DNA from 3 places in the Vagococcus sp. CY53-2 genome. Region 1 is predicted to be linked to each of the others. Evidence: predicted binding sites of a transcription regulator. Region 1 holds the regulator's gene; each other region holds the start of a gene.
The links. The regulator CtsR, encoded in region 1, represses protease genes until heat stress. The targets are predictions, from matches to a motif close to TTGGTCAAAAAAGGTCAAANA.

Region 1 (7,696 bases):
GGGTTTCCCTTTGTGAGAGTAGGACGTTGCCGTGCTTATATTATTATCCGGCATAGCTCAGTTGGTAGTAGCGCATGACTGTTAATCATGATGTCGTAGGTTCGAGTCCTACTGCCGGAGTTCTTTTAATTAAGGTAAAACTCAGGAGAGTTGTCCGAGTTGGCCGAAGGAGCATGATTGGAAATCATGTAGGCGGTAATAACTGTCTCAAGGGTTCGAATCCCTTACTCTCCGTATACTAAAAGAAATTATGATACTGGCCCGTTGGTCAAGCGGTTAAGACACCGCCCTTTCACGGCGGTAACACGGGTTCGATTCCCGTACGGGTCATAAAATATAATAGAAACCATAATTAGGTTCCGTGGTGTAGGGGTTAACATGCCTGCCTGTCACGCAGGAGATCGCGGGTTCGATTCCCGTCGGAACCGTTATTGGCGCAGTAGCTCAGTTGGTAGAGCAACGGATTGAAGCTCCGTGTGTCGGCAGTTCGATTCTGTCTTGCGCCATTTGGAGGGGTAGCGAAGTGGCTAAACGCGGCGGACTGTAAATCCGCTCCTTCGGGTTCGGCAGTTCGAATCTGCCCCCCTCCATATTTAAAGGGGTATAGTTTAGCGGTAGAACTACGGTCTCCAAAACCGTCAGCGTGGGTTCGATTCCTACTACCCCTGTTAATAATATGGCGACTGTGGCGAAGTGGTTAACGCACCGGATTGTGGCTCCGGCATTCGTGGGTTCGATTCCCATCAGTCGCCTTTTTATTATTGGGCTATAGCCAAGCGGTAAGGCAACGGACTTTGACTCCGTCATTCGTTGGTTCGAATCCAGCTAGCCCAGTTTTTTAAAGGCGGTATAGCCAAGTGGTAAGGCAGAGGTCTGCAAAACCTTTATCATCGGTTCAAATCCGGTTACCGCCTCTTGTTTTGCCGGCGTGGCGGAATTGGCAGACGCGCTGGACTCAAAATCCAGTGCCCATTGAGGGCGTGCCGGTTCGACCCCGGCCGCCGGTATAATTTAGTAAAAAGAGCTTTGAATGATTTCATTCAAAGCTCTTTTGGTATATACAAAGCTAATTAGTATAAATATCTAGATATATTATGTATAATAAAGGTCAATATAAGTCAATTGTTTTATGTTACGTTTGAAGGGTGAGATTTTTATGCAAAATAAAAATATGTCTGATATTATAGAAGATTATTTAAAAGAACTATTGAAGAATGAGGATATTATTGAAATAAAACGAGCTGAAATTGCTAATCAATTTAATTGTGTACCATCACAAATTAATTATGTTATTAACACAAGGTTTACTGTTCCAAAAGGTTATCGGGTAGAAAGTAAACGTGGTGGTGGTGGGTATATTCGTATTGTAAAAGTTAAATTGATAAAATATAAAACCAGAATATGTGAAGAAATTCCAGATATGATAAGTAATGGTTTGACAGACAGTGAAGCATTTGCTATTTTAAATGAACTGCAAGATAATAATCTAATAACTGTACGTGAAAAGTATTTACTTAATTCAGCGTTTAAATTAACTGGTATTAGTCGCTCGGAAGAAGAAAAATTATTGAGATCGAACATGATGATTGATGTATTAGAACGACTAACTTATGAAGAATAGGAGTGATAGGTATGGGTGAATTATTTACTAAAAGGGCTAATGAAGTTCTGAATCTTGCACAAGAAAGTGCTAAATATTTTAGACATGATGTAGTTGGAACAGAGGATTTGTTACTTGCTTTAGCGAAGGAACCAAGAGGTATTGGTGGAAAAGTAATGAGATATTTTGATATTGATGATACTTATCTGTTTGAGGAAGTTGAACAGATTGTTCAATATGGACGTTATAAATCTAAAGAAAACGAATTGCTTCCTTATTCTCCGCGAACTAAGGATGTGTTAGCTTTCGCAGGTGAAGAGGCTAAACGACTAGGGGCGCCAAGCATTGGAACAGAACACATTTTACTTGCTTTGGTTAGAGAAGATACATTATTATCTGCTAGAATTTTAAAAAATTTAGGAGTGGAACTTCCCAAGTTACGCAAAGATATAATGAGAAGAATTGGTATTACAGACAATAATAAAAATGGTAAAAATAGAAAAGCGATTAAGAATTCAGTTGGTGAAGGGACTCCTACACTAGATTCTTTGGCACGAGATTTGACACAGAGTGCTAGAGAAAAACGATTAGATCCTTTAGTTGGTCGCGAGATAGAAGTTGAACGATTGATACAAATTTTAAGTCGTCGAACTAAAAATAATCCGGTACTTGTTGGAGAACCTGGTGTTGGGAAAACAGCTATTGCTGAAGGTTTAGCGCAACGGATTATCGAATCTAATGTACCAAAAGATATGCAAAATAAACGTGTGATGATGCTTGATATGGGAGCAGTAGTTGCTGGGACTAAGTATCGTGGTGAATTTGAGGATCGCATGAAAAAATTGGTGGATGAAATTTACCATGATGGCGAAGTTATTTTGTTTATTGATGAATTACATACGTTGATTGGTGCTGGTGGTGCTGAAGGAGCGATTGATGCATCTAATATTTTAAAACCTGCATTAGCACGTGGAGAACTTCAAACAATAGGGGCAACAACATTAGATGAATATCAAAAATATATTGAAAAAGATTCTGCGTTAGAGCGCCGATTTGCTAAAATTATGGTTGATGAACCCACTGAAGAAGAAACCATTGATATTTTGACAGGGTTGAAATCTCAGTATGAAGAACATCATCAAGTAACCATAACTCAAGAGGCTGTTGAAGCAGCTGTAAAATTATCTATTCGTTACATTAATGATCGTCAGCTTCCTGATAAAGCTATTGATTTGATAGATGAGGCAGCTGCCAAAGTACGCTTGAACCAAACGGAAAAACCATCTCCAATAGTGAAACAACAACGGGTATTAGCTGATATCTATAAGGAAAAAGAAGAAGCGATTATCTCACAAAAATTTGCCGAAGTGGTTGAAATTCGAGAGATAGAAAAGAAAGCCTTAAAAAAATTAGCAAAATTAGTTGAAAAACAAGAAAAAGAATCAGCTGGTTATACACAAAAATTGACCGAAGAAGATATTGAATCTGTCATTTCTCAATGGACTGGTATTCCTTTAACACAGTTAGAGAAAAAAGAGAGTGAACGATTACTTGATTTAGAAAAGGTTATGCATGAACGTGTTATCGGCCAAGAAGAGGCTGTAGAATCTGTTTCACGTGCTATTCGACGTGCGAGAAGTGGGTTGAAGAGTCCAAATCGTCCAATTGGGTCATTTATGTTTTTAGGGCCAACAGGTGTTGGAAAAACAGAATTAGCTAAAACAATTGCTGAAGTGATGTTTGGTTCAGAAGATGCCTTGATTCGAGTGGATATGTCTGAATTTATGGAAAAACATAGTACAAGTCGTTTAGTCGGCTCCCCTCCAGGGTATGTTGGTTATGATGAAGGAGGACAATTGACTGAGCGAATCCGTCAAAAACCATATTCTGTTGTATTACTTGATGAGGTAGAAAAAGCCCATCCTGATGTGTTTAATGTGTTGTTGCAAGTACTAGATGATGGGCATTTAACTGATGCCAAAGGTCGTAAAGTAGATTTTAAAAATACAATTATTATCATGACATCAAATATCGGCGCTACTTCTTTACGAGATGAAAAGACTGTTGGATTTGGTGTAGCAGATGAAACCAAAGATTATAAAGCGATGAAATCTCGTATATTAGAAGAATTGAAAAAATCATTTAGACCGGAATTTTTAAATCGTGTAGATGAAGTGGTCGTATTCCACTCATTAAATAAACAACAATTACATGATATCGTGAAAATCATGTCTAAAGATGTTGTTGAGAGATTAAAAGAACAAGATATTACATTAAAATTAACTTCAGCAGCTATTGATGTTATCAGTAGTGAAGGGTTTGATCCGGAATACGGAGCTCGTCCAATTCGTCGTGCTTTGCAAAAAGAAGTCGAAGATAGACTAAGTGAATTACTCTTGTCAGGTGAACTTCAAACAGGAGATATAGTGACTCTTGGTGCATCAAAAGGGAAAATTAATACAAAAGTAAAAAAGGTAGAAAAAGTGTAACAAACAAGCGTTAGTTAGTTAAATAACTAGCGCTTTTACCTTGTGAAAGATTGCGGTTTATCTATGCAATATGTTAGGATAAAAAGTGTTTATAAAGGATAGGAGTGTCTAGAATGATAGAGATAAGTACGACAGTGGACTCATTAGAACAGGCACGTCAACTGGTCGAATTGGATATTGATGTAATTTGTTTTGGAGAAGAAGAATTTGGGTTACGTTTACCGCATTATTTCACAAGAGAAGAAATGACTGAATTGGTTCAATTAGCTCATAGCAAAGGAAAAAAAGCACGTGTAGCAGTAAGTGCCATTATGCATCCAGATAAAATGGAGCTTATTCCTGAATATTTGGTTTTTTTAGAATCAATTGGAGTAGATGATATTATTGTAGGCGATCCTGGTGTGATTTATGTCTTACAACGAGATGGATATAAACTACCTTATGTATATAATGCTGAAACAATGGTGACTAGTTCAAGGCAAGTAAACTTTTGGGCAAAACGTGGGGCAACTGGTGCAATTTTAGCTAGAGAAATTCCATTTGAGGAGTTGCAACAAATTGCCAAAGATACGCAAGTCTTTACTGAAGTTTTAGTGTATGGTGCGACGTGTATCCATCACTCAAAACGCCCATTGATTACAAATTATTTTAATTTTACGAAGCAACAAGACAATGTTTCTAAAGAAGATGGGTTGTTTATATCTGAACCTAAAGATGAAGAAACGCATTATTCTATTTTCGAGGATAAGCATGGGACACACATTTATGCCACAAATGATGTAGACTTAATGTTTGAATTAAAAGAATTATATGATGCTGGTTTAAGACATTGGAAATTAGATGGTATGTATACTCCTGGGGAAGATTTTGTGAGTATTGTTTCAAGTTTTATTACAGCTAAAAAAGCGTTGATTGGAGACACTTGGGCACAGGATTTGGCAAAATCGCTACAAAAAACGATTATGGAACATCATCCAAAAGGAAGAAGTTTGGATACTGGCTTTTATTATTTAGATCCTGAGGAAATAAAATAGGAGAGAATAAAGATGACAAATACATTGAAACGACCAGAAGTACTGGCTCCAGCTGGTACGCTTGAAAAATTGAAAATTGCGATACATTACGGGGCAGATGCTGTGTATATTGGTGGGAATGCTTACGGCCTAAGAAGTCGTGCTGGGAACTTTTCTTATGAAGAAATGGAAGAAGGTGTCGCGTTTGCCAAAGAACGAGGAGCAAAAGTTTATGTGGCAGCTAACATGGTGACGCATGAAGGAGATGCCAAAGGAGCTGGTGAGTTTTTTAGAAAATTGCGAGATATTGGCATTAGTGCGGTAATCATCTCTGACCCAGCATTAATTGAAGTATGCATTACCGAAGCACCTGGTTTACCGGTTCATTTGTCGACACAATCTTCTGCGACAAATTTTGAAACATTAGAGTTTTGGAAAAATGAAGGACTAGAACGAGTGGTGTTAGGTCGTGAGGTCTCAATGGACGAGGTAGCGAAAATTCGTGAGAATACGGATATTGAAATTGAAGCCTTTATTCATGGTGCGATGTGTATTTCCTATTCAGGTCGTTGTACCTTATCAAATCATATGAGTCACAGAGATGCTAACCGTGGTGGGTGTTCACAATCATGTCGTTGGAAATATGATTTGTTTGATATGCCATTTGGTGAAGAAAGACGTTCATTAACAGACACTGGTGAAGTGAGTGAGCCGTTTTCAATGAGTGCGGTGGACATGTCAATGATCGAACACATTCCTGATTTAGTAAAAAACGGTGTCGATAGTCTAAAAATTGAAGGACGCATGAAGTCGATTCATTATGTATCAACGGTATCTAATGTCTATAAAAAAGCAGTTGATAGCTACATGGCTGATCCGGAAAATTATGTGTGTAAACAAGAGTGGATTGATGAACTGTGGAAAGTGGCACAACGAGAATTAGCAACTGGTTTTTATTATCATATTCCAACAGATGAGGAACAATTATTTGGAAAACGTCGGAAAATCCCAGTGTATAAGTTCATTGGTGAAGTGTTAGAATATGATGACGAAACTAAAATTGCTACTATCCGACAACGAAATCATTTCAGAATCGAAGATCGTATTGAATTTTACGGACCTGGGTTTACTCACTTTGAACAAGATATCAAAGAGATGTGGAATGAAGACGGTGAGTCAATTGAAAAAGCGCCAAACGCTATGATGATTGTCAAAATGCCAGTCGCACAACCAGTTAAACCTGGTGATATGATTCGTAAACAGAAGTAAGAAGGGAGAAAGTATATGAAAACATTTGATTATATAGTGATTGGTGGAGGTAGCGGTGGAATAGCTTCTGCTAATAGAGCTGGGATGCATGGGGCTAAAGTACTATTAATAGAAGGAAACGAGCTTGGTGGGACATGTGTCAATGTTGGATGTGTTCCTAAAAAAGTCATGTGGTCAGCATCTCAAATGAATGATATGCTGCATCATCAAGCCTATGAATATGGTTTTGATATAACAATTGACGGATTTGATATGGCACGTTTGGTAGAAAATCGCCAAACGTATATCAAACGATTAAATGGTTTGTATTTAAAAGGGCTAGAAAGTAATGGAGTGACTCATATTAAGGGTTACGCTAAATTTAAAGAAAAAAAGGTGGTCGAAGTAAATGGAGAAACATTTACTGCTCCTCATATTTTAATTGCGACAGGTGGGAAAATTGTTCGCCCGAATATTCCTGGAGCAGAATATGGTATTGATTCAAATGGATTTTTTGAATTAACAGAACTACCAAAACGAGTGGCAGTAGTTGGAGCTGGATATATCGCAGTGGAAATCGCTGGCGTATTACATGGCTTAGGTGCAACGACTCATTTGGCATTTAGACGTGACACATTTTTACGTGAATTCGATGACTTATTAATTCAAGGATTAACTGAAAGTTATGAGAAAAGTGGCATGAATTTACATGCAAATAGTGTACCAAAGAGTGTTGAAAAAACAGCTTCTGGTTATGTTTTGTCCTTTGAAAACGGAAAATCAATCGAGGTAGATGAAATTGTCTGGGCAATCGGTCGAGTACCAAATATGGATGGGTTAAACCTTGATGTGACAGATGTTGAATTAACGGATAAAGGTGCAATAAAGGTAGACCAGTATCAAAATACCACACAAGAAGGTATTTATGCTGTTGGAGATGTCATTGATAAAATTAATTTAACACCTGTAGCAATTGCAGCAGGACGAAGATTATCCGAACGCTTATTTAATAATCAAGATAATTTATATTTAGAGTATCATACCGTTCCAACAGTTGTATTTTCACATCCAGCGATTGGAACAGTTGGTTTAACAGAAAAAGAAGCTAGAGAACAATATGGTGAGGATGTTAAAATATATACGTCTAGATTTACACCAATGCAGTTTGCGATTACTGAAGTTCGCGAAAAATGTTGGATGAAACTTGTGTGTGTCGGAAAAGAAGAAAGAATTGTTGGATTACACGGTATTGGATTGGGTGTTGATGAGATGCTACAGGGGTTTGCAGTTGCTGTAAGAATGGGTGCAACTAAAGCTGATTTTGATCAAACTGTTGCCATACATCC
Region 2 (7,696 bases), on a different contig from region 1:
AAGCTTTCAGTCATTTTCACGATGATATCTTTCACGTTGTCTAGAGTAAGCGGACTAAACAAGATAGTATCATCAATACGGTTTAAGAATTCTGGTTTGAAGTGACCACGTAACATGTCAAGAACCCCTTCTTTAGCACTCTCAGATACGTTTCCATCTTCATCTACGCCATCAAGCAATAGTTGAGACCCAATATTACTTGTCATGATTAACACAGTGTTTTTAAAGTCAACGACACGACCTTTAGAGTCAGTCAAACGACCATCATCTAGCACTTGAAGTAAAATGTTAAACACATCTGGATGAGCTTTTTCAATTTCATCAAGCAAGACAATAGTGTACGGACTTCTTCTTACTGCCTCTGTTAATTGGCCACCTTCCTCGTAACCAACATATCCAGGAGGAGCTCCGACTAAACGAGACACGCTATGTTTTTCCATGTACTCACTCATATCCAAACGTACCATATGGTCTTCAGAATCAAACAAGTTTTCAGCTAATGATTTCGCTAACTCTGTTTTACCCACACCAGTAGGTCCTAAGAATAGGAATGACCCAAGTGGACGATTAGGGTCTTGCAATCCAGCACGAGAGCGAATCACCGCATCAGACACCGCATCGACTGCCTCATCTTGACCAATCACACGTTTATGGAGTGTTTCGTTTAAGCGTAAGATTTTTTCTCTTTCGCCTTCTTCAAGTCGTTTCACAGGGATACCAGTCAAACGACCAACTACAACTGCGATTTCTTTGTCAGTTACCACTTCTTGTACCATACGGCCATCATGTTTTTCTTTTTCTTCTAATTCTTTTAACTCTTTTTCAAGTTTTGGAATCGTTCCATGACGTAACACAGCAGCTTCTTCTAAATCGTAGTTACTTTCTGCGTTTTCAAGTTGTGTTCTGGCTTGATCCAACTCAGAACGTTTTTCATTTATTTTGTTTAATTCTTCTTTTTCAGTCTCCCATTGCATTTTTAGTGTATTGGCTTCTTCTCTTAATTCAGCCAACTCACCTTGAAGAATGTCTAAACGTTTTTTACTTGCATCGTCATCTTCTTTTTTAAGAGCTGCTTCTTCAATTTCTAATTGCATCAAACGTCTCGTTACTTGGTCTAATTCAGTTGGCATTGAATTCATCTCAACACGAATAGTCGCACACGCTTCGTCGACTAAATCAATTGCTTTATCTGGTAAGTAACGATCAGTGATGTAGCGATTAGACAATGTACTTGCAGCGACTAACGCGTTATCGTGAATGTTTACCCCATGATGGATTTCAAAACGTTCTTTCAATCCACGTAAAATACTAATGGTATCTTCTACAGTTGGTTCTTTCACTAATACTTTTTGGAAACGTCTTTCTAACGCTTTATCAGTTTCCATGTATTCACGGTACTCATCAAGTGTTGTCGCCCCAATACAATGCAACTCACCACGAGCAAGCATTGGTTTAAGTAAGTTTCCGGCATCCATACTACCTTCTGTTTTCCCAGCCCCTACTATTGTATGAATTTCATCGATGAACAAAATAATTTCGCCATCGCTATTTTTGACTTCTTTTAGAACTGCTTTTAGACGTTCTTCAAATTCCCCTCTGAATTTCGCTCCAGCAATCAATGACCCCATATCTAATGAGATGATGGTTTTATTTTTTAAGTTTTCAGGAACGTCTTTTTTCACAATACGTTGTGCTAATCCTTCGATGATGGCTGTTTTACCAACACCAGGTTCACCGATTAATACTGGATTATTTTTTGTTTTACGTGATAAAATACGAATCACATCACGAATTTCTTCGTCACGCCCAATGATTGGATCTTGTTTTCCAGATTTTACTGCTTCATTAAGGTTTGTTCCGTATTTTTCTAGTGCTTCATATTGTTCTTCTTGATTTTGACTAGTCACACGTTCTCCTCCTCTCAAATCTTTAATACGTTCAGTTAGTTCAGCTTCGGTCACTTTTTGTGCCATTAAGAAACGGGTTAAACTAAAGTTTTTAAGTTTCATTAAGGCTAAAACCACTACTTCGGTTGACAAATAGTCGTCATTAAATGATTCTCTAATTTTATCTGCTTCTTGCAATAAGTGAAACAAGTTTTGACTTAAGTTTTGTCCATATTGGACATTTCCACTAACGGTTGGTAATTTATCTAATTCATTATCGACTTCTCTTTCAAATGCATCAACATCTAAGCCAATACCGGCATATAAGTTTCTAGCAAAATGATTGGGTTGTAAGAATATTTTCCATAAGTGGACAATATCAATCTCTTGATTTTTTCGAGTGATTGCAACTTGTTGCGCTTCTGCGATTGCTTGTTGCAATGTCGTAGTCATTTTTTCTATATTCATATCATTACCCCCTTATTCTTAACTACAAAATATATTTTACACCATAGGTCAAAATAGGTCAAACAAAAAGACTCGACATCAAACTGTTAAGTTTATTCTAATATATATAAGTGATTAAAACCACACTTTTTAGGTCTTTAAAACGACAGTTTTCATCAAAAGACATAAAAAAGACTCGATTATCACCGAGTCTTCAAACTATTTACGCTTTTTCTTCATTAAGTTTAACAATTTCTACGATTAAGCTAGTCGCTTTTTCCATGCTTTCAACTGCCACATATTCAAAACGTCCATGCATGTTTTCCCCACCAGCAAAAATATTTGGTGTAGGTAATCCCATGTAAGAAATTTTAGAACCGTCTGTTCCACCGCGTACGGGTGCTTTATTTGGTTCAATGTCTAAATTACGCATTGCTTCGTCTACTAAATCAATGATACTCATATCTTTTTCGATAACTTCACGCATGTTGTAGTATTGGTCAAATAAGTTTAATGACACACGTTCTTGACCAAAGTTGTCGTTAAATTCTTTTACGATGGATTCAAGTAGTGATTTACGTGCTTCAAATTTTTCACGGTCATGATCACGAATAATGTAAGTCATCGTTGCTTCATCAGGCACACCATCTAATTGTAATAAATGGAAGAATCCTTCATATCCATCTGTTTTTTCAGGAACTTCATCTTGTGGTAATTTATTATGTAAGTCAATGGCTACTTGCAAGGCATTAATCATGGTGTCTTTTGCTGTACCTGGGTGAACGTTTTTACCTTCAATTGAAATTTCTGCTTGAGCAGCACTAAATGTTTCAAATTGTAATTCACCAACTGGTCCACCATCCATCGTATAAGCAAAGTCTACTGGGAATTCTTCGACATTAAATTTATCCGCTCCAACACCGATTTCTTCGTCTGGACCAAACGCTACCATGATTTTACCATGTTTAATTTCTGGATGATTCACTAAATATTCCATCGCAGTCATAATTTCAGCGATACCTGATTTATCATCTGCTCCTAAAAGAGTTGAACCGTCCGTTGTAATCAATGTTTGACCTTTATAGTTAGCTAAGTTAGGGAAATCTTTAACGGTTAACTTAAACTTGCCTTCTTTGTCTAAAGGAATATCACTTTGACCATCGTAATTTTCTACAAATTGTGGGTTCACACCAACAGCGTTAAAATCAGCTGTATCCATATGTGCGATAAATCCAATGCTACGCACGTCTTTATCTGTATTGCTTGGTAATGTCGCAATCACAAATCCGTTTTCTTCGTTATGGAATACATCTGACATCCCAATATCTTCTAATTCTTTTTTCAACTCTTTAGCAAAGGCAATTTGAGTTGGTGTTGATGGTGTTGTCTTGCTTGTTGCGTCCGATCTTGTTTCTGTCTTAACATACTTGATAAATCTTGGTACTAAATTTGTATACATAATTGACACTCCCTTATATTATTTCAAATGGATTAGTATTCACGTCACTTTCGATGAACGTGACATCCCAATCATTTTGTTGTTTCCATTGATTAAATAACTCAACATAGTATTTTTTACATACTGACTCAATATAATGTCCTGGGTCAATCACTGATAACCCTTCTTCCATCATATCGTGAGCTGTATGGTAATACACATCTCCGGTAATATAAACATCTGCCCCGTTTTTAAGGGCGTCTTTATAAAACTTCTCACCACTACCACCACAAATGGCCACTGTTTTTACTTGTTTATCTTTTGTATCAGTCGTTAAACGAATGGCATTTAAACCAAATGTCTGTTTAACTTTTTCAACAAAATCAAGCAAAGGCATTGGTTGTGGTAGAGTACCAATACGACCGATTCCATATGTTTTTGATATATTTTCTAGTGGAAAAATATCAAACATCGGCTCTTCATATGGGTGATACTCATTAATAATTGACAGCACTGTTGGGTACTCTTGGGGTAAAAACATCACTTCAATTTTTTCTTCTTCAACACTTGTCAGCTCGTTATTCTCACCAATTGCTGGTTGAGCCTTTTCAAGTGGACGAAAACGACCTGTTCCACTAGATGAAAAACTTGTGTAATCATAATCATGATAAGCCCCAATGCCTACAGCACCAAACGCTTCTCGTAGTGACTCTGCATGAGTTGTCGGCACATAAACTACTAACTTACGGTAGAAATATTCATGAGTTTGACGTAAATAATCCGTTGCGTCAATACCCAACATATCGCAAAACAAATCATTCAACCCATTGTCAACAATATCCATATTTGTGTGTGCTGCGTAGACGGCGATGTCATGTTTTAATAAGTCAGCATACATTTTAGTTTGAAAATCATCGACCAACAAATGCTTAACTGGACGAAAAATCGGCGGATGTTTCGCCACGATTAAATCTATTTTTTTATCAATCGCTTCTTGCACCACATCTGGTCTAACATCTAGTGTCATCATCACGCGGTTAATTGGTTTATTAAGCGTACCAATATGTAACCCAACTGGATCATTATCTTCAGCAAGTTCTAGTGGTACGACTGATTCAAATTGTTTAATAAATTCAGCTCCTGTTATTTTCATGACAGTACCTCCTTGATTAAATCACACTGACGATTGATTTGTGCTATTTTTTCATCTTGGTTTGTTTTAGATTGAGACAACTGATTTATTACGCGTTCATATTGTTCTAATTCAAATTGCCATTTTGCTTTAAACACTTCAGATGATTCTTTCATCAAAATGGGGCCAAATAATTCTTCTGATTCAGTTAGCTCTACTTTTTTATCAGATGCTTCAGCGACAATAATTTCGTACGTTTTATCATTCTCACTCAATATTTTCTCATCTTGAATGATGTAATGATTTTCAACTAACCAACGTCTTAGGATATGAGAGCCAACGTTTGGTTGTAAGATTAATAATTCTTTGCGGGTTAAACGGTTTTTGTTTTTACCACGTTCTAAAATATCACGAATGAGTGTGCCACCCATCCCACAAATCGTAATGACACTCACGTCATCATAAGATTTGATGACTTCTAAGCCATCCCCTAATCTAACATCTATTTTATCTGTCAGTAATAAATCATTGACTAATTTTTCAGCAGATTCATATGGACCTTTGACGACTTCACCGGCAATAGCCCCTGTAATCTGATTATTTAATATTAAATGAGCAGGCAAATACGCATGGTCAGAGCCGATATCAGCTAAAAAGCTATCCTGTGGCACTAAATTTGCTACTACTTCCAAACGGTTTGATAATTGTTGATAATCCATATATTCGCCTCACTTTTCATCATTAATCTTATTATAACACTAATCGTATTTTTTTAAATGATATTAACTGTATGATTTGTGTTATTTATAAAAAAAGACTGACAAGTAAACTTGCCAGTCCTTTCAATTTAATTAAGCATTGTCTGCTTGTTTTTTACGTTTCGCTGCTTTTTCACGTTCAGCTTTGTTTAAGATTTGTTTTCTTAAACGAATGCTTTCTGGTGTTACTTCACAGTATTCATCGTCATTTAAGAATTGTAATGATTCTTCTAAAGTTAAGATTTTTGGTTTTTTAATCACTGATGTTTGGTCTTTTGTTGCAGAACGCACGTTAGTCATTTGTTTTGCTTTTGTGATGTTAACACCTAAGTCATTTTCACGAGAGTTTTGACCTACGATCATTCCTTCGTATACTTCTGTACCTGGCTCAACAAAGACAGTCCCACGTTCTTCAATACTCATGATAGAGTAAGTTGTAGCTTTACCTTGGTCGATAGAGACTAAGGCACCGTTACGACGACCACTGACTAAACCAGAGATTACTGGTAAGTATGAGTCAAACGTGTGGTTCATGATACCATATCCACGAGTTAATGACATAAATTCAGTTGAGTAACCAATTAATCCACGGGCTGGAGCTAAGAAGATTAAGCGGACTTGACCGTTACCTGAGTTGATCATGTCTTGCATTTCTGCTTTACGTTGACCTAATGACTCGATAACCCCACCCATGTATTCTTCAGGTGTGTCAATTTGCACACGTTCAAATGGCTCACATAATACGCCATCAACGTCACGATAAATAACACTTGGACGAGATACTTGTAACTCGTATCCTTCACGACGCATGTTTTCTATTAAGATAGATAAATGCAATTCTCCACGTCCAGAAACGATCCATTTATCTGGCGATTCAGTTTCTTCAACTTTTAGAGACACATCTGTTTGTAATTGGTTTTGTAGACGTTCTTCGATTTTACGAGCCGTCACGTATTTACCTTCGCGACCTGCAAATGGAGAGTTATTTACTAAGAAAGTCATTTGTAATGTTGGCTCATCAATGTGTAGGATTGGTAGAGCATCTTGGTGGTCAACAGGTGTAACAGTTTCTCCAACGAAGATATCTTCCATACCTGAAACCGCAATTAAATCTCCCGCTTTAGCTTCATTGATTTCCACACGAGTTAGGCCTAAGAAACCTAATAATTTAGTGACACGGAACTTTTTAACAGAACCATCTAATTTCATTAAAGCAACTTGGTCCCCAACTTTGATTGTTCCACGGAATACACGACCAATCCCAATACGTCCAACGTAATCATTGTAATCAAGTAATGATACTTGGAATTGTAATGGCTCATCACTATTATCAACTGGAGCTGGAATATGCTCAATAATAGAGTCAAGTACGTGATTCATTGTGTGTTCTTGATCAGCTGGATCATCAGATAAACTTGATGTTCCGTTTACAGCAGCAGCATAAACAACTGGGAATTCTAATTGGTCATCATCGGCTCCAAGCTCGATGAATAACTCTAACACTTCATCCACTACTTCAGCTGGACGAGCAGTTGGTTTGTCAATTTTATTTACAACCACAATTGGTGTTAATTTTTGCTCTAAGGCTTTTTTCAACACAAAACGTGTTTGAGGCATTGTTCCTTCATACGCATCAACAACAAGTACCACACCGTCTACCATTTTCATGATACGTTCAACTTCTCCACCAAAGTCCGCATGTCCTGGTGTATCCAAGATGTTGATGTGTTTTCCAGCGTAGTTGATAGCTGTATTTTTAGCTAAAATCGTAATACCACGTTCTTTTTCAATATCACCAGAGTCCATCGCACGTTCTTGTAACTGTGTATGGCCTTCCAATGTATTAGATTGTTTTAACAACTCGTCTACCAACGTTGTTTTACCGTGGTCAACGTGGGCAATAATTGCCACATTACGAATATCTTCTCTTAATTTCACTATTATATACTCTCCTTACTGTTTAAAAAACATAAGCGATTAATCCTCGCTTAAATTAACCGACTATTCAGTATAACAAAAAAATTCCATGAAAAAA
Region 3 (7,696 bases), on a different contig from region 1:
CCTCATATAAATAAGTTTGATACTCTTATTATAGAAAAAGGAAACAATTAAATAAAGTCACAGCACTTCTAAATATGTATAAATAAAAAAACATTCAAGTCAGAAACTTAAATGTCCTAATATTATTGAGTTCTTTTTTGTTGAAAAGTCAATGCAACAAGACCTAAAATAATACCTAAATAATAGGTCACTCCGCGCCATAAAAAAATAGCTAAAACTAATTTACTTTGTGATAAAGTGAACGTTCCAAATAATAAACTAAAACTGTACTCTGCACCACCAGTTCCACCAGGAATAGGAAATAGTGAAGTAATCATTGTAATAAACGCATGTAAAACAACAATATGAAAAATGCTAATATTATGAATACCTAACCCATGTAAAACAAAATAAGGGATAATATAATAAGCTACCAATTGAAGAACAGTTAGCGCACTTACTTTAATCATTAAAATGGGCTGATCTCTCATATAGTTACTTTCTGCATAAAAAGTATCCATTTTTTCAATCGTTCGTTGGTATAACTGATTAACTTTTTCATCTTTCTTAAATACATAAATCCCCTTAAATACAATATTTACTAACTTTCTTGTAAAACTATACCAATACATTATCATCAATAACGCAATAACAATGACAAAATGAATAATAAAACTGAGCAGTATTAATAGTTTTAATTTAGATAAATTATTTGATAAATAACCATATCCACCTACCAAACACATTAAAAAATTAATCACAATCCACACTTGATACACAACAAATTTCATCAAACTTACAGATGTTGCTACTCCAGTGTCAACATCTGACTTAGATAATGCAATAATTTGTGCTGGTTGCCCACCTGTTGAAAATGGTGTGATAGCATTAAATAAGTGTTCAATCAACGGTATTCGATAGCTTGATGTAAATCTAAAGGTAGGATTGCTTCGTTTTAACAGTACTTGAACAATTTTTGCTTCAATTCCCCAATATATTAAGATACAAGCAACTGCTGCAGCTATCCACCACCAATTTATTGTGGAAAACTCTGTAGCCATATCTTGCAAACTGACCTTTTTCATTTCAGTACCAATCACTATCAACCCTAATAAAACAGCTAAAACTAGATACCATTTATTTTTTTTGGTCATAGAGCTCCTCCTAACGCACTACTTTCTAAATAACTTTAATGAGTATAAATTGCTATCATCTTCATACTCCTGATGATTTTCTTCAAAATAGACAAGAGCTTTTTGATAAAATTCTTCTACTCGTTTACCAAATGCTTCACTTGAAATATCATATAATTTATTTTCTAAAATAGATTGTTTTATTGAAATATCCTTTTTAATATAATCTATTAACGTCTGTGAAAACTCTTCATTTTCATCATATGTTACACCTAAACTCTCATCATCAAATAAGTTATCCAAATAGTCATTTCCTTTTGCAACAACCTTTGTTTTTGCCGCCATTGCTTCTGTATAAGTTAATCCTTGTGTTTCAGAATCCGATGCACTAACAAAATAGTCTGCTGCTTGATAAAAAGGAGCTATATCTTTATTAGGTATTTCACCAGTAAAAATCACTTGCTCCAACAACCCTAATTCATCTACCTGTTTTTCTAATTTAGCCTTAAACGGACCATCACCAACTATCAATAATTTAACATTTGGAATTTCTTTCACTACTTTAGGCATACCTTTGAGCAAAGTTTGAATATTCTTTTCGTAAGATATCCGACTCACAGATAACAATAGACATGCATCATTATCAATTTTATAAGTCTCTCGTATACTCTCAATGAGCTTTTCTTCAACAGGTTTAAATTGCGATACATCAATTCCTGTAGGGATAACAGACATTGGTCGCTCAATCCCATACTCTTTTAATTTATTAACAACTCTTTGACTTGGGCAAATAATACCAGACATATGATTAGTATATAATTTAGATAATTGCTTAACATGAACTGGTTTTAACACTTTTCCCTTAGCAATATAATGTAGATAATCTTCATACATCGTGTGATAAGTATGAACGACTGGAACATCTAGTGCTTTTGCTGTTTGTTTCCCTAAAATACCTACACCAAATTCTGTATGTGTGTGAACAATATCTAAATCTATTTCTTTTGCAACATGATACGCATACAACATTCCCCTAATAACGACGCGTCTATCTTTAAAAGAAATAAACGGAATACTAGGCATACGTATAATGCGTGGTTCTACTTCTTTTGCGTCAGGATCTGTTGTGGTGAAAATATACACGTCATGTCCCAATTTTTCAAGTTCTTGCTTCAGTATTTTAATAGATGTTGATACACCACTAACTTGAGGGAAATATGTATCTGTAAAAAAACCTATTTTCACTTAGTTCTCCTCCTTAGCACTTCTTTTATAATAGTCATACCATATTTTAGCAACATTTTCTTCACTATAATATAAAGCTGATTTTTTCGATTTCTCCTTATATTCCTCTAATATCTCAGGATTATCTTTGATTTTTTTAATTGTTTCATTCATATCATAAATATTTGTCGTTGATATATACTGTTCATCAATGATGGCATGATATAAATCTAAATCCCTTAACATAACAGGTGTACCACAATTAAATGCTTCTAGAATGCTCATAGGAAATAATTCATTATATGATGGCAATAAAAATACATCTGCCAAGTTATACAATTTCATAATTTCTTCTCTGTCTACAATTCCAGTAAATAATAAATTTTCAGGTGGATTGTCATATATTTTTTTATAACGATCATATCCATCTGTCATTTTTCCAAATGAAAATCCTCCTGCCCAAATAAATTGAACGTCTGGATTATCAATAGCTAACTGAACAAAATCATCAATGCCTTTTCTCTGTTGAATTTGTCCAGTCCCTAAAATAACTAGTTTTTCTTCTGAAATATGGTAATTTTTTCGCCAATTATTTTTTTCATCCATCGTCGCTTCGTAAAACTTTTTATTTGATACAAAATTTGGAATATAGGTAATTCTCTTTTCTTTTAATCCTGCATCCACTAATTTGGGAATAAAGGTTGGATTAACAACCACTAATTGATCCATTCTCCCATAAAAACGTATAAGGTACCAATCAAATACTTTTTTAAATGGTGAAAAAAGCGTCAAACTCCCCTCAAGCGTTTCAGGTAAAAAGTGAACATATCCTATCGTTGTTCCTCTTTTCTTTTTAAAAAAAGTCGAAATAAAAAACTGTGGGTCCACAGTATGATAATGTGAAATATCTGATTGCTTAAATTTATTAATTGAAATATCAAATTCAGTTGAAAAATGTTTATTGAGCATATTAATTAATTCTATATAGGCACTTCCAACCCCTTGGCCTTTCACTTTATCAGCTGATGAAAACATATTTATCCTTAACAAAAAATCCACTCCTACTATCTACTATAATACGTAAAGTCATTTCACAATACATCATACTACAGTCGCATTTTTAATGCGAAATGTGTACACTAGTATATATCTTAACACGTTATAATAAAAAAAAACCATAATTTACTGTATAAAAACAGTAAATTATGGTTTTCAATATTAATTATTTAGTATATTCTTCAACTAAAGCAACAACTTCTTCAGCTGTATCACAATCGGTAATTGCTTTCTCAGCTAATTCAGCCATTTTTTTAGAATCAAGACGACTCATTAAGCTACGAGTACGTAAAATACTTGTTGCACTCATAGAAAACTCATCTAATCCTAAACCAACTAGTAATGGAACAGCTGTTTGATCGCCGGCCATTTCCCCACACATACCAGCCCATTTTCCTTCAGCATGAGCTGAATCAATAACGTTTTTAATTAAACGTAAAATTGCAGGATTATAAGGTTGATATAAGTAAGAAACACGTTCGTTCATACGGTCTGCTGCCATTGTATATTGAATTAAATCATTTGTTCCAATGCTAAAGAAATCAACTTCTTTAGCGAAACGGTCAGCAATTACTGCCGCAGCTGGAATTTCAATCATAATACCTACTTGGATATCATCAGAAACATCCACACCTTCAGCAACTAATTTAGCTTTTTCCTCTTCAAGCAATGCTTTAGCTTCTCTAAATTCAGCTAAAGTAGCAATCATTGGGAACATAATACGTAAATTTCCATAAACAGATGCACGTAACAATGCACGTAGTTGAGTACGGAACATTTGATCTTCTGCTAAACAAATACGGATAGCACGGTATCCTAGGAATGGGTTCATCTCTTCAGGGAATTTCAAGTAAGGTAGTTCTTTATCCCCACCAATATCCATCGTACGAACCACAACTGGTTTACCTTCCATACCCTCCAAGACAGCTTTATACGCTTCAAATTGTTCGTCTTCAGTTGGAAAATCAGGAGAGTCCATGTACAAGAATTCAGTACGGTATAAACCAACTGCTTCTCCACCATGACCTAACACACCATCTAGATCTTTTGGTGTTCCAATATTTCCAGCTAATTCAAAATGTTTACCATCTGCTGTCACTGTTTTAGCGTATTTTAATTTGTCCCATTCAGCTTTCAATTCATTAAATGCTTTTTCTTTTGCTTTAAAATCAGTAACTTGTTCATCAGTAGGATTGACAATAACATCACCTTCACTACCATCAACAGATAAGATATCACCTTCAACAACATACTCAGTAATGTCTTTTGTTCCAACAACTGCTGGAATTTCTAAAGAACGAGCCATGATAGCAGAGTGAGATGTACGTCCGCCAATATTAGTTACAAAAGCACGAACAAAATTACGATCTAATTGTGCTGTATCACTTGGAGTTAAATCTTCAGCAACAATAATGACTTCTTCGTCAATCATTGTTAAATCAGGTAATTTAACACCTAACAAGTGACTCATAACACGTTTTGTTACGTCACGAATATCAGCAGCTCTTTCTTGCATGTAAGGGTTATCTTCCATAGCCTCAAACATTCCAATAAACATGTCTGTAACTTCTTTTAATGCTGATTCAGCATTAACTTTGTTATCTTTGATATTTCCTTCAATTGCACTGATTAATTCAGGGTCAGATAAAACCATTAAGTGAGCATCAAAAACTTGTGCTTCTTCTTCACCTAAAGTTTTCACCGCTTTGTCTCTGATTGCTTGCAAATCTTTAGTTGATTGACTAAGAGCATCTGAAAGACGCGCTGCTTCGGCTTCAACGTTTTCAACTGAACGTTTTTCAAATGATAAATCCGGCTCAACTAAAAGATATGCTTTAGCAACTGCGATACCATCACTAACCGCAATACCTTTCAACTGTTTAGTCATTATTCAGATAGTCCTTCTTTTTTCATTGTTTCTTCGATCGCTGCGATTGCATCTGCTTCGTCAGCACCTTCAGCTGTAATTGTCACATCAGCACCTTGTCCAACACCTAATGACATAACACCCATGATTGATTTTAAGTTTACAGATTTACCTTTGTATTCTAAATTTACATCTGAGCTAAATTTACTAGCTGTTTGTACCAATAAAGTTGCTGGTCTAGCATGAATACCTGTATCTGCTACTACGTGAAATTCTTTTTTTTCCATAATTATCTTCTCCTTTGTCATGTGAAAAATTTTTATGATGGATTATTTAATTGAATAATAACTCAAAAAATAACCCTTTCAATGATAAAGAATACCATGTTTTTCTATTACTTACAACTTTTTTCCCATGTTCCATAAAGAACTTTAAAAACCTTTTATAAACTTTTCAGTTCCATTTCAGAAAATATCGCGAGTTTATTTGAGAAATAATTTGATATAGAGGCTATTTTGTCCACTTACTCTTTATTTTAAATTTTTTTATAAAAAAACGTTTTTTATAAAAATAAACATCACGATTTTTTTCAGTTTTTATCTAAAAAATTTAAGCATAATTTTTGCTTCTTATATTCAAAAATTATATAATAAACATAAGGTCAAAACAGGTCAAACTGTTTTGGTGAATCATTTGATTAGAGGAGGATTTGCCTATGATATGTAAAAACTGTAAAAAAAATGATGCAACCATTCACTTACACGCATCAGTTAATGGAGAGAAACAACAAATAGATTTATGTCAACAATGTTATCGTGATTTAAAATCTCAAGAAGATCAAATGAATCGAGAAAAATTTGCTCAAGACCCTTATGGTTTTGGTCAATTAAATGATTTTTTCAAACAGTTGGCCCAACAATCAATGAAACAACCACAACAACCAACTATTCAAGCTCAACAAGGCGGTGGTGGTGGAAATTCTTCTATCCTGGTAGAATACGGGGAAAACCTAACACAACTTGCTCGTGATGGAAAAATTGATCCTGTTATTGGTCGCGATGCTGAAATAAAACGTGTGATAGAAATATTAAATAGACGAACTAAAAACAATCCAGTACTTATTGGTGAACCTGGTGTTGGTAAAACCGCGGTCGTTGAAGGGTTAGCGTTAAGTATTATTAATGGTGATGTCCCACAAAAACTAGAAAATAAAGAAGTCATTCGTCTTGATGTCGTGTCACTTGTTCAAGGAACAGGTGTTAGAGGCCAGTTTGAAGAACGGATGAAACAACTGATTACTGAACTAAAAGAACAAAAGAATGTCATTTTATTTATTGATGAAATCCATGAAATCGTTGGAGCAGGATCAGTTAGTGATGGTTCAATGGACGCTGGAAATATCTTAAAACCTGCTTTAGCTAGAGGTGAATTACAATTAGTTGGCGCAACAACATTCAATGAATATCGAATCATCGAAAAAGATGCAGCACTTGAACGACGTTTACAACCTGTAAAAGTGGATGAACCTACTATTGAAGAAACCATTCATATTTTAAAAGGGATCCAAGAAAAATATGAAAATTACCATCATGTGAAATACACAGATGAAGCCATCGAGGGGGCTGTACACTTGTCTAGTCGTTTTATACAAGACAGACATTTACCTGATAAAGCTATCGACTTACTAGATGAAACAGGTTCTAAGAAAAATTTAACCATTCCTTCTATTGATCCCAAAATTTTAAATTCTAGAATTGCACGGGCTGAAGCTAATAAACAAATTGCTTCAGAAGAAGAAGATTTTGAAAAAGCGGCTTATTACCGTGATCAAATCAAAAAATTGGAAGACTTGAAAATTCATCAAGTATCTGAAGACAGTATGCCTACTGTGACAATAAATGATATGGAAGAAACCGTGGAAACCATGACAGGAATTCCGGTTGGTAAATTAAAAGAAACAGAGCAGCAACAAATGAAACATTTAGCAAGTGATTTGAAAAAACATGTCATTGGGCAAGATGATGCTATTGATAAAGTATCACGTGCCATTAGACGAAATCGAATTGGTTTAGGAAATAAAAATCGTCCAATTGGCTCATTTCTTTTTGTTGGACCGACTGGTGTTGGTAAAACTGAACTAGCAAAACAACTAGCGACAGAGTTATTTGGGCATGAATCTAACATGGTTCGTTTTGATATGAGTGAATACATGGAAAAACATAGCGTGTCTAAATTAATTGGCTCACCACCTGGCTATGTTGGGTACAACGAAGCAGGTCAATTAACTGAAAGAGTGAGAAGAAATCCGTATAGTTTAATTCTATTAGATGAAGTCGAAAAAGCTCATCCAGATGTTTTACATCTATTCCTTCAAATTCTTGAAGATGGACGATTGACAGATGCGAAAGGAAGAACTGTCAGTTTTAAAGATACTTTG

Region 2: clpB (ATP-dependent chaperone ClpB) is a predicted target of CtsR. The motif match lies at 2,399-2,419, and genes of this name have one in related genera.
Region 3: MN581_RS03455 (ATP-dependent Clp protease ATP-binding subunit) is a predicted target of CtsR. The motif match lies at 5,917-5,937, and genes of this name have one in related genera.

The regions. Positions count from the first base shown of each region.
Region 1 covers NZ_JALAHP010000005.1:92,240-99,935, reverse strand. Annotated here, with positions in the region: rRNA gene rrf (5S ribosomal RNA) at 1-35, shown strand, start outside; tRNA gene MN581_RS08250 (tRNA-Asn) at 47-120, shown strand; tRNA gene MN581_RS08245 (tRNA-Ser) at 145-234, shown strand; tRNA gene MN581_RS08240 (tRNA-Glu) at 259-330, shown strand; tRNA gene MN581_RS08235 (tRNA-Asp) at 356-428, shown strand; tRNA gene MN581_RS08230 (tRNA-Phe) at 434-506, shown strand; tRNA gene MN581_RS08225 (tRNA-Tyr) at 510-590, shown strand; tRNA gene MN581_RS08220 (tRNA-Trp) at 598-668, shown strand; tRNA gene MN581_RS08215 (tRNA-His) at 680-752, shown strand; tRNA gene MN581_RS08210 (tRNA-Gln) at 763-834, shown strand; tRNA gene MN581_RS08205 (tRNA-Cys) at 844-914, shown strand; tRNA gene MN581_RS08200 (tRNA-Leu) at 923-1,007, shown strand; gene MN581_RS10120 (CtsR family transcriptional regulator) at 1,157-1,621, shown strand; gene MN581_RS08185 (ATP-dependent Clp protease ATP-binding subunit) at 1,633-4,089, shown strand; gene MN581_RS08180 (peptidase U32 family protein) at 4,203-5,123, shown strand; gene MN581_RS08175 (U32 family peptidase) at 5,136-6,371, shown strand; gene gor (glutathione-disulfide reductase) at 6,387-7,696, shown strand, end outside.
Region 2 covers NZ_JALAHP010000001.1:207,759-215,454, reverse strand. Annotated here, with positions in the region: gene clpB (ATP-dependent chaperone ClpB) at 1-2,354, opposite strand, end outside; gene pepT (peptidase T) at 2,557-3,792, opposite strand; gene MN581_RS01065 (Nif3-like dinuclear metal center hexameric protein) at 3,806-4,924, opposite strand; gene MN581_RS01060 (tRNA (adenine(22)-N(1))-methyltransferase TrmK) at 4,921-5,622, opposite strand; gene typA (translational GTPase TypA) at 5,755-7,599, opposite strand.
Region 3 covers NZ_JALAHP010000001.1:715,700-723,395, forward strand. Annotated here, with positions in the region: gene MN581_RS03430 (lysylphosphatidylglycerol synthase transmembrane domain-containing protein) at 123-1,133, opposite strand; gene MN581_RS10150 (glycosyltransferase family 4 protein) at 1,152-2,357, opposite strand; gene MN581_RS03440 (glycosyltransferase family 4 protein) at 2,358-3,386, opposite strand; gene ptsP (phosphoenolpyruvate--protein phosphotransferase) at 3,559-5,280, opposite strand; gene MN581_RS03450 (phosphocarrier protein HPr) at 5,280-5,546, opposite strand; gene MN581_RS03455 (ATP-dependent Clp protease ATP-binding subunit) at 5,975-7,696, shown strand, end outside.